3 regions of the Bradyrhizobium sp. USDA 4461 genome follow, and region 1 is predicted to be linked to each of the others. Evidence: predicted binding sites of a transcription regulator. Region 1 holds the regulator's gene; each other region holds the start of a gene.
What was found. Region 1 encodes PhoB, which activates phosphate uptake and scavenging genes when phosphate is short. Its sites were predicted from a motif close to TGTCATNNANCTGTCAT; they were not measured.

Region 1 (3,451 bases):
ATCTGCAGCGCGTCATCGAAGAGCGCGCGGTGCTGACGATCGCGCGGCGCCAGCCGATGGCGATCGATCTGCGCGAGATCGTCAGCGCGATGCGCGTCGCCACCGACCTCGAGCGGATCGGCGACCTCGCCAAGAACATGGGCAAGCGCGTCGCGGCGCTGGAGAGCGATTTCCAGCCGCTGAAGCTGATCCGCGGCCTGGAGCACATGACCGACCTCGTGCTGTCGCAGGTCAAGTCGGTGCTCGACGCCTATGCCGCGCACGATCTGCCGGCGGCGATGAACGTCTGGAAGGGCGACGAGGAGGTCGATGCGATCTGCACCTCGCTGTTCCGCGAGCTGCTCACCTACATGATGGAAGATCCGCGCAACATCTCGTTCTGCATCCATCTGATGTTCTGCGCCAAGAACATCGAGCGGATCGGCGATCACGCCACCAACATCGCCGAGACTGTGTTCTACATGATCGAAGGCCAGCAGATCACCGACAAGCGCCCGAAGGGCGACATGACCAATTTTGCCACCACTGTGCCGGGTAACTAGGACATCATCCGCACGCGCGGAACCGGATTGTCTTCGACAAGTCGTTTCCGCGGGGATTATGCTCAAGAAGCTAAGTGTTTCGGTTTGCGTCTGGGCAACAGATCACCACAGAGAAAGAACTTAGACCGATGAGCGCACGCATTCTGGTAGTCGAAGACGAGGAAGCGCTAACGACGCTGTTGCGCTACAACCTCGATGCGGAAGGCTACGATGTCGAAACGGTGGGGCGCGGCGACGATGCCGATACCCGCCTCAAGGAGCGCGTTCCCGACCTCGTGGTCCTCGACTGGATGCTGCCGGGCCTGTCCGGCATCGAGCTGTGCCGCCGCCTGCGGGCGCGGCCCGAGACCAAGCAGCTTCCGATCATCATGCTGACCGCGCGCGGCGAGGAGAGCGAGCGGGTGCGCGGTCTGGCCACCGGCGCCGACGATTACATCGTCAAGCCGTTCTCGGTGCCGGAGCTCCTGGCGCGGGTGAAGGGCCTGCTGCGCCGCGCGAGCCCGGAGCGGCTCGCCACCGTCCTGACCTATGGCGACATCGAGCTCGACCGCGAGAAGCGCCGCGTCGCGCGCTCGGGCCGTCCGATCGATCTCGGGCCGACCGAGTATCGGCTGCTCGAATTCTTCCTCGAGCATCCCGGCCGCGTGTTCAGCCGCGAGCAGCTGCTCGACAGCGTCTGGGGCCGCGACATCTACATCGATGAGCGCACCGTCGACGTCCATATCGGCCGCCTGCGCAAGCTGCTCAATCCGGGCCGCGAGCAGGATCCGATCCGCACCGTGCGCGGCGCCGGCTACGCGCTCGACGACCGCTTCGCGAAAGCCGAGCCGCAGCCGTAAGTCGCCTTTCCGGCGAGAGCCGTCATCGTCATTGCGAGCGGAGCGAAGCAATCCATCGCGCCACGAGCGGCGGCTCGTTATCGCGTGAGGTGAGCACACTGTCCGGCTCCCTCCCTCCTTGCGGGGGAGGGTGGGGAGGGGCGCGTGTGCTCACCTTACGTCGCGCAGTGCGCTTGACCTGGGCTATGTGCCCTTGATGTTCATTCGCTCACAAAAAATCCCCGCTTGTGCGGGGATTTGTTTTTCAGGTCTTCCGTAGTTTTCCCGAGGGCTACTTGATCTGCGGCTTCGCCGACGGCCGGCGGCGATCGGCGGCGGGCTGGTAGGCGACGCGGGAATGATGCGCGCAATAGGGCAGGCCGGCGAGCGCCTTGCCGCCGCAGAAGAAGAATTCCGGGCTCGAGGGATCGCCGACCGGCCAGTGACAGGTGGCCTCGTTGAGTTCGAGCAGCGACAGCCGCTGGCTCATCGGCACCACGTTGTCGAACGAGATCGGATCGGGCTCCATCTCGACCTCGAAGGCGTGCGCGAGCGCGGTGTTGCCGCGCGAGACCGGGCGCGCCACTCGCATCATGTGCTGGGCGGGGCGCGCCTTGCGCTGCCGCGGCGCCGCCGTGGAGGGTGCCTTGGCGCGGCCGGAGAGGCCGAGCCGGTGCACTTTGCCGATCACGGCGTTTCGCGTCACATTGCCAAGTTCCGCTGCGATCTGGCTGGCCGAAAGGCCAGACTCCCAGAGCTTCTTCAGCTGCTCGACGCGATCGTCGGACCAGGTCAATACCGTCATCGCATTCTTCCTTTCGCATGGCGCCGGCCAGTCATTGGAGCGGCGCTGCGAGCCAAATCTGGACAAATATCCCTGCGGCCAGAATCCCTTAGCCCTCGCCGGGCGCGGTGTTGCGCCCGAACGTTTACGCGAGACACAAAGGCTACTTAGAGGGTCCAGTACTGCCGCACGAGATGTCGTACCCGACAGGCCAAACGCTACAATATGGCGTGACTCTGGCGCAAGAGTCCGCGGCCGTGCGTCCACATGTTCCGACAAAGTTAAGCATTGCTGTGAGGCTTTTCCACCGCACCGGAATGCTCCGGATTGCGCTCGTTCGGCAGCGCAGGAAGCCCGGCAAAGGACCGGCTCCTGGCGATTGACACGGACCCGCCGCAGCATAGAATGTTGCCCACGTGCCGCCCGCAAAGGCGGCCGTTTTGTTTTCCGAAGCTGGCCGTTGCTGCGCTGGCGTCAAGGCGCGCGGCAATTGTCGGCTTCAAACCGGCAGTGAACGCCATGACCAACGCCTCGTCGCATCTGCTTCCCGTCTTCGCCAGGGTCGATCTCGGCTTCGAGCGCGGTGAGGGCGCCTGGCTGATCGCAACCAACGGCGACCGCTATCTCGATTTCACCTCGGGCGTCGCCGTCAACGCGCTCGGGCATGCGCATCCGCATCTGGTGAAGGCGCTGCAGGAACAGGCGACCAGGCTCTGGCACATGTCGAACCTGTTCAAGAGCCCGGACGGCGAGGTGCTCGCCGCGCGGCTGTGCGAGCAGAGCTTCGCCGACTTCGTGTTCTTCTGCAATTCCGGCGCGGAGGCGATGGAGGGCGTGATCAAGCTGGTCCGCCACTATCACTTCTCCAAGGGCCATGGCGAGCGCTACCGCATCATCACCTTCGAAGGCGCCTTCCATGGCCGCACGCTGGGCACGCTGGCCGCGACCGGCGCGGCGAAATATCTCGAAGGCTTTGGCCCGCCGATGGACGGCTTCGACCAGGTGCCGCATGGCGACATCGAGGCGGTGAAGAAGGCGATCGGCCCGCACACCGCCGGCATCCTGATCGAACCGGTGCAGGGCGAGGGCGGGGTGCGCTCGGCGCCGCAGGCGTTCTTCAAGGCGCTGCGTGCGCTGTGCGACGAACATGGCCTGCTGCTGGCGTTCGACGAGGTGCAGACCGGCATGGGCCGTACCGGCGATTTGTTTGCCTACAAGCGCACCGGCGTCACGCCGGACGTGATGTCGCTCGCGAAGGCGCTCGGCGGCGGCTTCCCGATCGGCGCGGTGCTGGCGACCGCGAAAGC
Region 2 (3,451 bases), 6.7 Mb from region 1:
ATCAGCGTGGTCGAGCGGTCCGGATATTCGCTGCTGCCGAACGCGAAGCGCTCCAACGCCAGCAGGTTCGCGGCATCGCCGATCAGCGCGAAGCTTGCGATCGAGGAATCCCCAACCACCGGCGCGCCGGCGTGAAATTTCAGCCAGCGGGCGACGTCCGGCGTCGCCGACATCGCGGCATCGAGCCAGATCGGCGTGTCGTGATCGAACAGCGTCAGCGCGATCGCGGCCGAGCCGCGCATCATGCCGGCGGGCACCCCGACGCTTGCTGCGACGCGCTGCACGCTGCCTGGACGCGCCATCGCATCCATCACGGAACGGAAGGTGGATTGCGCCGACAGCACCTTGTCGGCAAAGCCTGCGGGCATTTCGGCAATCGTCGTCATTGCATCACCCCTCACCGCGCACCATCGTGTAGAAATCGACCCGCGTCGCCGCGGTCTCCGCAGCCTTGCGGGCGCGCTCGGCATCCATCGCGGCACGTAGCGGCGCGATCACCTTGGTCTCCACCTCGCCGGACAACGCCGCCGATTGCACCATGGCGTCGCACAGCGCGATCATCCGCGCCTTCTCTGCATCGCGGCCGAGCGTGTAGCCGAAGCCGACCTCGCCGGTGGCAAGCCGCACCGCCGCGCGCGAGACCGTCGCCTCGCCGAGATTGAACGGCGCGCCGTCGCCGCCGATCCGTCCGCGCAGCATCACAAGGCCGTTTTCCGGTTCACGGAGGTTCTCGTGCGCGGGCATTGCGATCGCCGCCAGCCTGCCCGCGATATCCGCAGCCGCGGAGTGCGCCAGCACCGTCATCGCAGCCTTGCGCTGGGCCTGTTTGCTGTTTGATCCGGTCGAACTCATTGGCAACCTTGCTTGTATCAAGTTGTCTATGATACTAGACAACTTGATAGCGGAGCGCCATGACTGTTTCGTGACAAACCGAAGATTTCTGGTATCACCGCGCGATGAGCATGCAGGAAAGTTCCGGCGTCGCCTTGTGGCGGCAGGTCGCCGACGGCATCGAGCGCGGCATCGCTGACGGCCGCTTTGCCGCGGGCGAAAAGCTGCCCGGCGAGATGGAGATCGCCGAGACTTACCGCGTCAATCGCCACACCGTGCGGCGCGCGCTCGCCGCATTGGCGGAGCGCGGACTGGTGCGCGCCGAGCGCGGCAGCGGCACCTATGTCGAAGCCCAGCGCCTCGCCTATCCGCTGCGCTCGCGCACGCGGTTCTCGGAGATCGTCGGCGCCGGCGGCCACGAACCGCGTGGCCAGCTGATCGAGGCCGGTGAGGATATTGCCAACCGCGAGATCGCGCGTGAACTGGGCCTGAAGATCGGTGCGCCGCTGATCCGGATCGAAGCGGTGCGGCTTGCCGACCGGACACCGATCTGCGTCTCCACCACATGGCTGTCAGCCGAGCGATTTCCGGATGCCGGCAACGTGTTCGCCAATGTCCACTCGATGACCAAGCTGCTCGGACATTACGGCGTGAAGGATTATCACCGCGCCTCGACCCGGATCACCGCGGCGATTGCCGATGCCACCGATGCGGCGCGGCTCGACCTGCCGCTGGGACGGCCGGTGCTGGTGGTCGATGCCACCGATGTCGACATGCTGGACCAGCCGCTGGTGACCAAGCGCTCGCGCTTCGCCGCCGAGCGCGTCGAGTTTCTGGTCGAGAACGGCTGATCGCTCTGCTCTCTCGCCCCGCTCTTGCGGGGAGAGGGTTGGGGTGAGGGGCTGTCTCCGCGAATTCGACAGATATGAGCACGGGGGAGCACCCCTCACCCGGATTGCTTCGCAATCCGACCTCTCCCCGCAAGAGCGGGGCGAGGTGGAGTCCTACGCCACCGCTCGCCGTCCGATGATGGCGAAGCGCAGCTTGCTCGAGATGAAGTCGATCGCGGCGACCGCGATCAGGATCATCAGGATCAGGAACGACACCTTCTGCCATTCCAGCACGCGGATCTGCTCGGCGAGCTGCAGGCCGATGCCGCCGGCGCCGACGATGCCGATGATGGTGGCCGAGCGGGTGTTCGACTCGATGAAATACAGCACCTGTCCGGCGATCACAGGCAGCACCTGCGGCAGCAGCCCGAAGCGGATCTCATGAAGTGCATTGCCGCCGGAAGCGCGGATGCCCTCGACCTGCTTGCGGTCGGCCGCCTCGATCGCCTCGGAGAACAATTTTCCGAATGCGCCGAAGTCGGAGACCATGATCGCGAGCACGCCGGCGAACGGGCCGAGCCCGACGACGTTGATCCAGACCAGCGCCCAGATCAGCGTATCGACGCCGCGGATCGTGTCCAGGAAGCGCCGCACCGGGAATCGGATGAAATTCGAGGGGATGACGTTGCGGGCCGCCAGCAGGCTGACCGGCAGCGCCAACAGCGCCGCAAGCGTGGTGCCGAGCAGCGCGATCGACAGCGTCTCGCCGAGCGCCTGCATGTAGAGCGGGAATGATGCGCCGGGATTCGGCGGGATCATCAGCATGGTGATCCAGCCGAGCTGGCCGACGCCCGAGATCAGCCTGGACGGCGAGAAGTCGAGATCGACCAGGCCGAACACGAAGATCGCGAACGCGACCGCGATCATCGCGGGCAATGCCAGCCGCGCCGATGCCGGCCGCTCGAAGGCGTCGGGATATTTCGCACGGAGCTCGGCGGCATCCGGCTTCGGCATCTGGCTCATCGGCGCGTCTCCTTGCCGAACAGCCGGCCGCGCAGCCAGCCGGTCGAGATGTCGATGATGAAGACGGTGAGGATGATGGTGACGAGGATGGCGCTGACGTCCGAGTAATAGAACTTGCGGATCGCGACCACAAGCTCCTGGCCGATGCCGCCGGCGCCGACGAAACCCATCACCGACGCCTCGCGGACATTGATCTCGAAGCGCAGCAGCGCATAGCTCGCATAGCCGGCCGAGACCTGCGGGAGGATGGCAAAGCGCATGCAGGACAGCCAGCTCGCGCCGGTGGAGCGGATGCCCTCGACCGGCTTCATGTCGGCATTTTCGACGATCTCGGCAAACAGCTTGCCGAGCGCGCCTGTGGTGTGGATCGCGATCGCCAGCACGCCGGCCATCGGGCCGAGGCCGAACGCGATCACGAAGATCAGCGCGAACACGATGCCGGGCACGGTGCGGGCGAATTCCAGCAGGCGGCGGATGATGAAGCGCACCCAGGGCCCCGGCGAGGTATTTTGGGCGGCGAAGAAATTGAGCGCGAAGGCGAATACCGCACCGGTCAGCGTGCCGACATAGCTGATCAGGATCGTCTCGCCGAGCATCCTCAGCCATTTGTGCCAGCCCCAGAACCATTCGGCGGGGTCGGTCCAGACCCGCGCGCCGGAATCGAGCGTGAGGATGCGATCGAAATAACTGACGAAATTGCCGAAATAGGTGAACAGCGTGCGCAGGTTCACCTCGGCGCCGAACGCGGCGACGACCAGGGCGACGCA
Region 3 (3,451 bases), 5.4 Mb from region 1:
GTAGGAGAGGTCGGTGTAGATACGCGCGGTGACCGGATGATAGTTGCCGGTGCCGGTGTGCACATAGGTGGTGAGATTGCCGCCCTCGCGGCGCACCACCATCGACAGCTTGGCGTGCGTTTTCAGCTCGATGAAGCCGTACACCACCTGCACGCCGGCGCGTTCGAGGTCGCGCGCCCAGCGGATGTTGGCTTCCTCGTCGAACCGCGCCTTGAGCTCGATCAAGGCGGTCACCGACTTGCCGGCCTCGGCGGCCTCCGCCAGCGCGCGCACGATCGGCGAGTTGTTCGAGGTGCGATACAGCGTCTGCTTGATCGCGACGACGTCAGGATCGCGCGCCGCCTGTTGCAGGAACTGGACGACGACGTCGAAGGATTCGTAGGGATGGTGGACCACGAGGTCCTTCTGCCGGATCGCGGCGAAAATATCGCCGCCATGGTCGCGCACCCGCTCGGGATGACGCGGCACATAGGGCGGGAATTCGAGGTCGGGGCGATTGAGGCGGGTGAGCTGCGACAGCTCGTTCATCGCCAGCACGCCGTCGACCAGGATCACTTCATCGTCCGCGGCCGACAAGGCGTGCTGCACGAAGATGCGCAGCTCTTCCGGCATCGTGGCCTCGATCTCGAGCCGGATCACCGATCCGCGGCGGCGGCGCTTGAGCGCGGTCTCGAACAGGCGAACGAGGTCTTCGGCCTCTTCTTCGATTTCGAGTTCGGAGTCCCTGATGATGCGGAATGCGCCCTGGCCCTTGACGGTGTAGCCGGGGAACAGGCGGCCGATGAACAGCCCGGTGGCCTGCTCGAGCGTGATCAGCCGCGCCGGCGCGCCTTCCTTGGTGGAGGGGATGCGGATGAAGCGGTCGATCTTCCCGGGCATGCGGATCAGCGCGTTCATCGCCTTGCCGTCGGAGACCCGCGACAATTGCAGCGCAACGGTGAAGCCGAGGTTCGGAATGAACGGGAACGGATGCGCCGGGTCGATCGCGAGCGGGGTCAGCAGCGGGAAGATGCTATGGAGGAAGTGATCCTCGATCCAGCTGCGCTCGGACTTGGTGACGTCGCGCCCGTCGACCAGCTGGATGCCGACCTTGGCCAGGATGTCGCGCAGGTCGCTCCAGATCGCCTGCTGGTCGGAGGCGAGCTGCGACACCGTCTTGTTGATCATCACAAGCTGCTCGGCCGGCAGCAGGCCGTCCGGGCTGCGCTCGGTGATGCCCTCGCGGACCTGCGCCTTGATGCCGGCGACACGGACCATGAAGAACTCGTCGAGGTTATTCGCCGAAATCGACAGGAAGCGGACCCGTTCCAGCACGGGATGGCCAAGATTGACCGATTCCTCGAGCACCCGGCGGTTGAAATGCAGCCAGGAGAGCTCCCGGTTGATGAATCGCTCGGGGCTGGTCGCGATCGCGGGGGCGGGTGGGAGTTCCGCCTCTTTCTCTTTGATTTCAGTTGCTTGTGCCGAGTCCATCAAGTGTTGGTCCAGTTCGGGGCAGGGGCCGGAGCGGTCTAGCCGAGGGCCGCAGAGACCATGTGATATTGCGATGACGTTTCGATGACATTGATGTTCCGCTGGCCCGCGCCGTCAAGCCGCAGCGCCGCTCAGGCGTCGCGCAACAGCTCGGCCGCCAGCGCCCGCGTGACCGGTCGGCCGAGCCGCAGCGCCTCGGTGTCGAGCAGTTCGACCGCCTGGCGGACGGCAACGTAGGAGCGCTCGATCCGGTTGCAGAGATAGCTGACCAGCGGCTCGTCCACGCTCATCTGGCGGTCGGCGCAGAACTTGACGATCAGGCCGCGGAACAGCTGGTCGTCGGGCGGCAGCAGCGTCACCGTCGGCACCGCGCGAAGCCGCGACCGCAGATCGCGCAGTTCGATCTCGAATGCCGATGGCGGGATGCGGGCCGTGATCAGCAGGTAGGCATCGTCCTGCCGCGCGAGATTGAGCAGGTGAAACATCGCGCGCTCGTCGAAATCCGACGGCCTCAAATCCTCGACCACCAGCGCGCCGGTCGCAAGCGCCGTCGGCACCGTGTCGGCGGTCAGCGCATGAGCCGCGGTCGCGCGGGCGCCGGCGCTCTCGGCCCAGATCGCGGCGAGGTGGCTTTTGCCGGAGCCGTCGGGGCCGACCAGCAGCATGATCCGGTTCGGCCAGTCGGGCCAGCCGTCGATCAGCGCCAGCGCCGCCTCATTGGCGGGGCCCTCGAGGAAATCGTCGCGGGTCAGTCTCTCCTCGTGCGGCAGGGCCAAGGCCAATTGACGAGGTTGAACGCTACCGGCCACGCAAGTCTCCAAACCACTTCATTCTAGCAAGATCTCTGCGCCAGCGCTTTGCGCCTGTCGCGGGAAAACCGGCTTCCGCTTGTCCTACCGGGCCTCGATCGTGCTCATGTGCCGGACCCACTCCACGAGATAGAGGGACACCGAACCCAAAGTAAAGATCGTGACCAGGCCCATCAGGATCAGGTCGTAGGGATGCGGCTCGAAGCGAAAGCCGAGCGAGGCCAGCACCAGGGCTGCAAACGCGACCTGCGCCGCCGTGTTCAGCTTCGACACCATCAGCGGCTTCATCTCGACCGGCTTGTCGAACAACCATGACACAATCACGGCAGAGACGATCATGATGTCGCGCGACACCACCAGAATCACGATCCAGCGCGGCACCGCGCCCCAGATTCCGAGCGCGACATAGATCGACACCAACAGCGCCTTGTCGGCGAGCGGGTCGAGCAGGGCGCCGAGCTCGCTCGTCATGTTGAAGCGCTTGGCGAGGAAACCGTCGACCGCGTCCGACACGCCGGCGATCACGAAGATCGCGAATGCGATCTCCATCTGGCTCGACACGATGGCCCAGACGATCACCGGCACCAGGATGATGCGGCCGAGGGTAATGATGTTCGGAATGCTCAACTTGGATCGCTTCCCGGCTAGAAGCCTGATTTTACTCGATATCCGGCTCTTTTGTGCGGCGGCCGGGTGTTATCTACATAGTATCGCGGCGGCAATGCCGCGAGCCATTGCGCGGGGGCGGAATTCCTCGTAACCAGCCCCTGATCATCTGGAATTGGGCATGACCGAGCGCAAAAACGGGCTCACTTACGCGGATTCGGGTGTCGATATCGACGCCGGCAATCGTCTGGTCGATCTGATCAAGCCGATGGTGCGGGCCACCGCACGGCCCGGCGCGGACGCCGAGATCGGCGGATTCGGCGGACTGTTCGACCTCAAGGCGGCGGGCTTCAAGGATCCGGTCCTGGTGGCCGCGACCGATGGCGTCGGCACCAAGCTGAAGATCGCGATCGAGACTGGTATCCATAGCGGCATCGGCATCGACCTGGTCGCGATGTCGGTCAACGACCTCGTCGTGCAGGGCGCGGAACCGCTGTTCTTCCTCGACTATTTCGCCTGCGGCAAGCTGCATCCGGAGGCCACCGCGCAGATCGTCGCCGGCA

Region 2: the regulator PhoB is predicted to act here: its motif matches at 912-928, upstream of phnF (phosphonate metabolism transcriptional regulator PhnF).
Region 3: the regulator PhoB is predicted to act here: its motif matches at 1,547-1,563, upstream of ACVINW_RS33235 (RNA degradosome polyphosphate kinase).

Annotation. Positions count from the first base shown of each region.
Region 1 covers NZ_JBSRXM010000001.1:1,628,545-1,631,995, reverse strand. Annotated here, with positions in the region: gene phoU (phosphate signaling complex protein PhoU) at 1-542, shown strand, start outside; gene phoB (phosphate regulon transcriptional regulator PhoB) at 671-1,381, shown strand; gene ACVINW_RS07715 (GcrA family cell cycle regulator) at 1,653-2,165, opposite strand; gene ACVINW_RS07710 (hypothetical protein) at 2,426-2,665, opposite strand; gene ACVINW_RS07705 (acetylornithine transaminase) at 2,664-3,451, shown strand, end outside.
Region 2 covers NZ_JBSRXM010000001.1:8,376,221-8,379,671, forward strand. Annotated here, with positions in the region: gene phnH (phosphonate C-P lyase system protein PhnH) at 1-386, opposite strand, end outside; gene phnG (phosphonate C-P lyase system protein PhnG) at 391-852, opposite strand; gene phnF (phosphonate metabolism transcriptional regulator PhnF) at 957-1,682, shown strand; gene phnE (phosphonate ABC transporter, permease protein PhnE) at 1,836-2,684, opposite strand; gene phnE (phosphonate ABC transporter, permease protein PhnE) at 2,681-3,451, opposite strand, start outside.
Region 3 covers NZ_JBSRXM010000001.1:7,042,530-7,045,980, reverse strand. Annotated here, with positions in the region: gene ACVINW_RS33235 (RNA degradosome polyphosphate kinase) at 1-1,473, opposite strand, end outside; gene ACVINW_RS33230 (chromosomal replication initiator DnaA) at 1,605-2,282, opposite strand; gene ACVINW_RS33225 (CDP-alcohol phosphatidyltransferase family protein) at 2,367-2,909, opposite strand; gene purM (phosphoribosylformylglycinamidine cyclo-ligase) at 3,070-3,451, shown strand, end outside.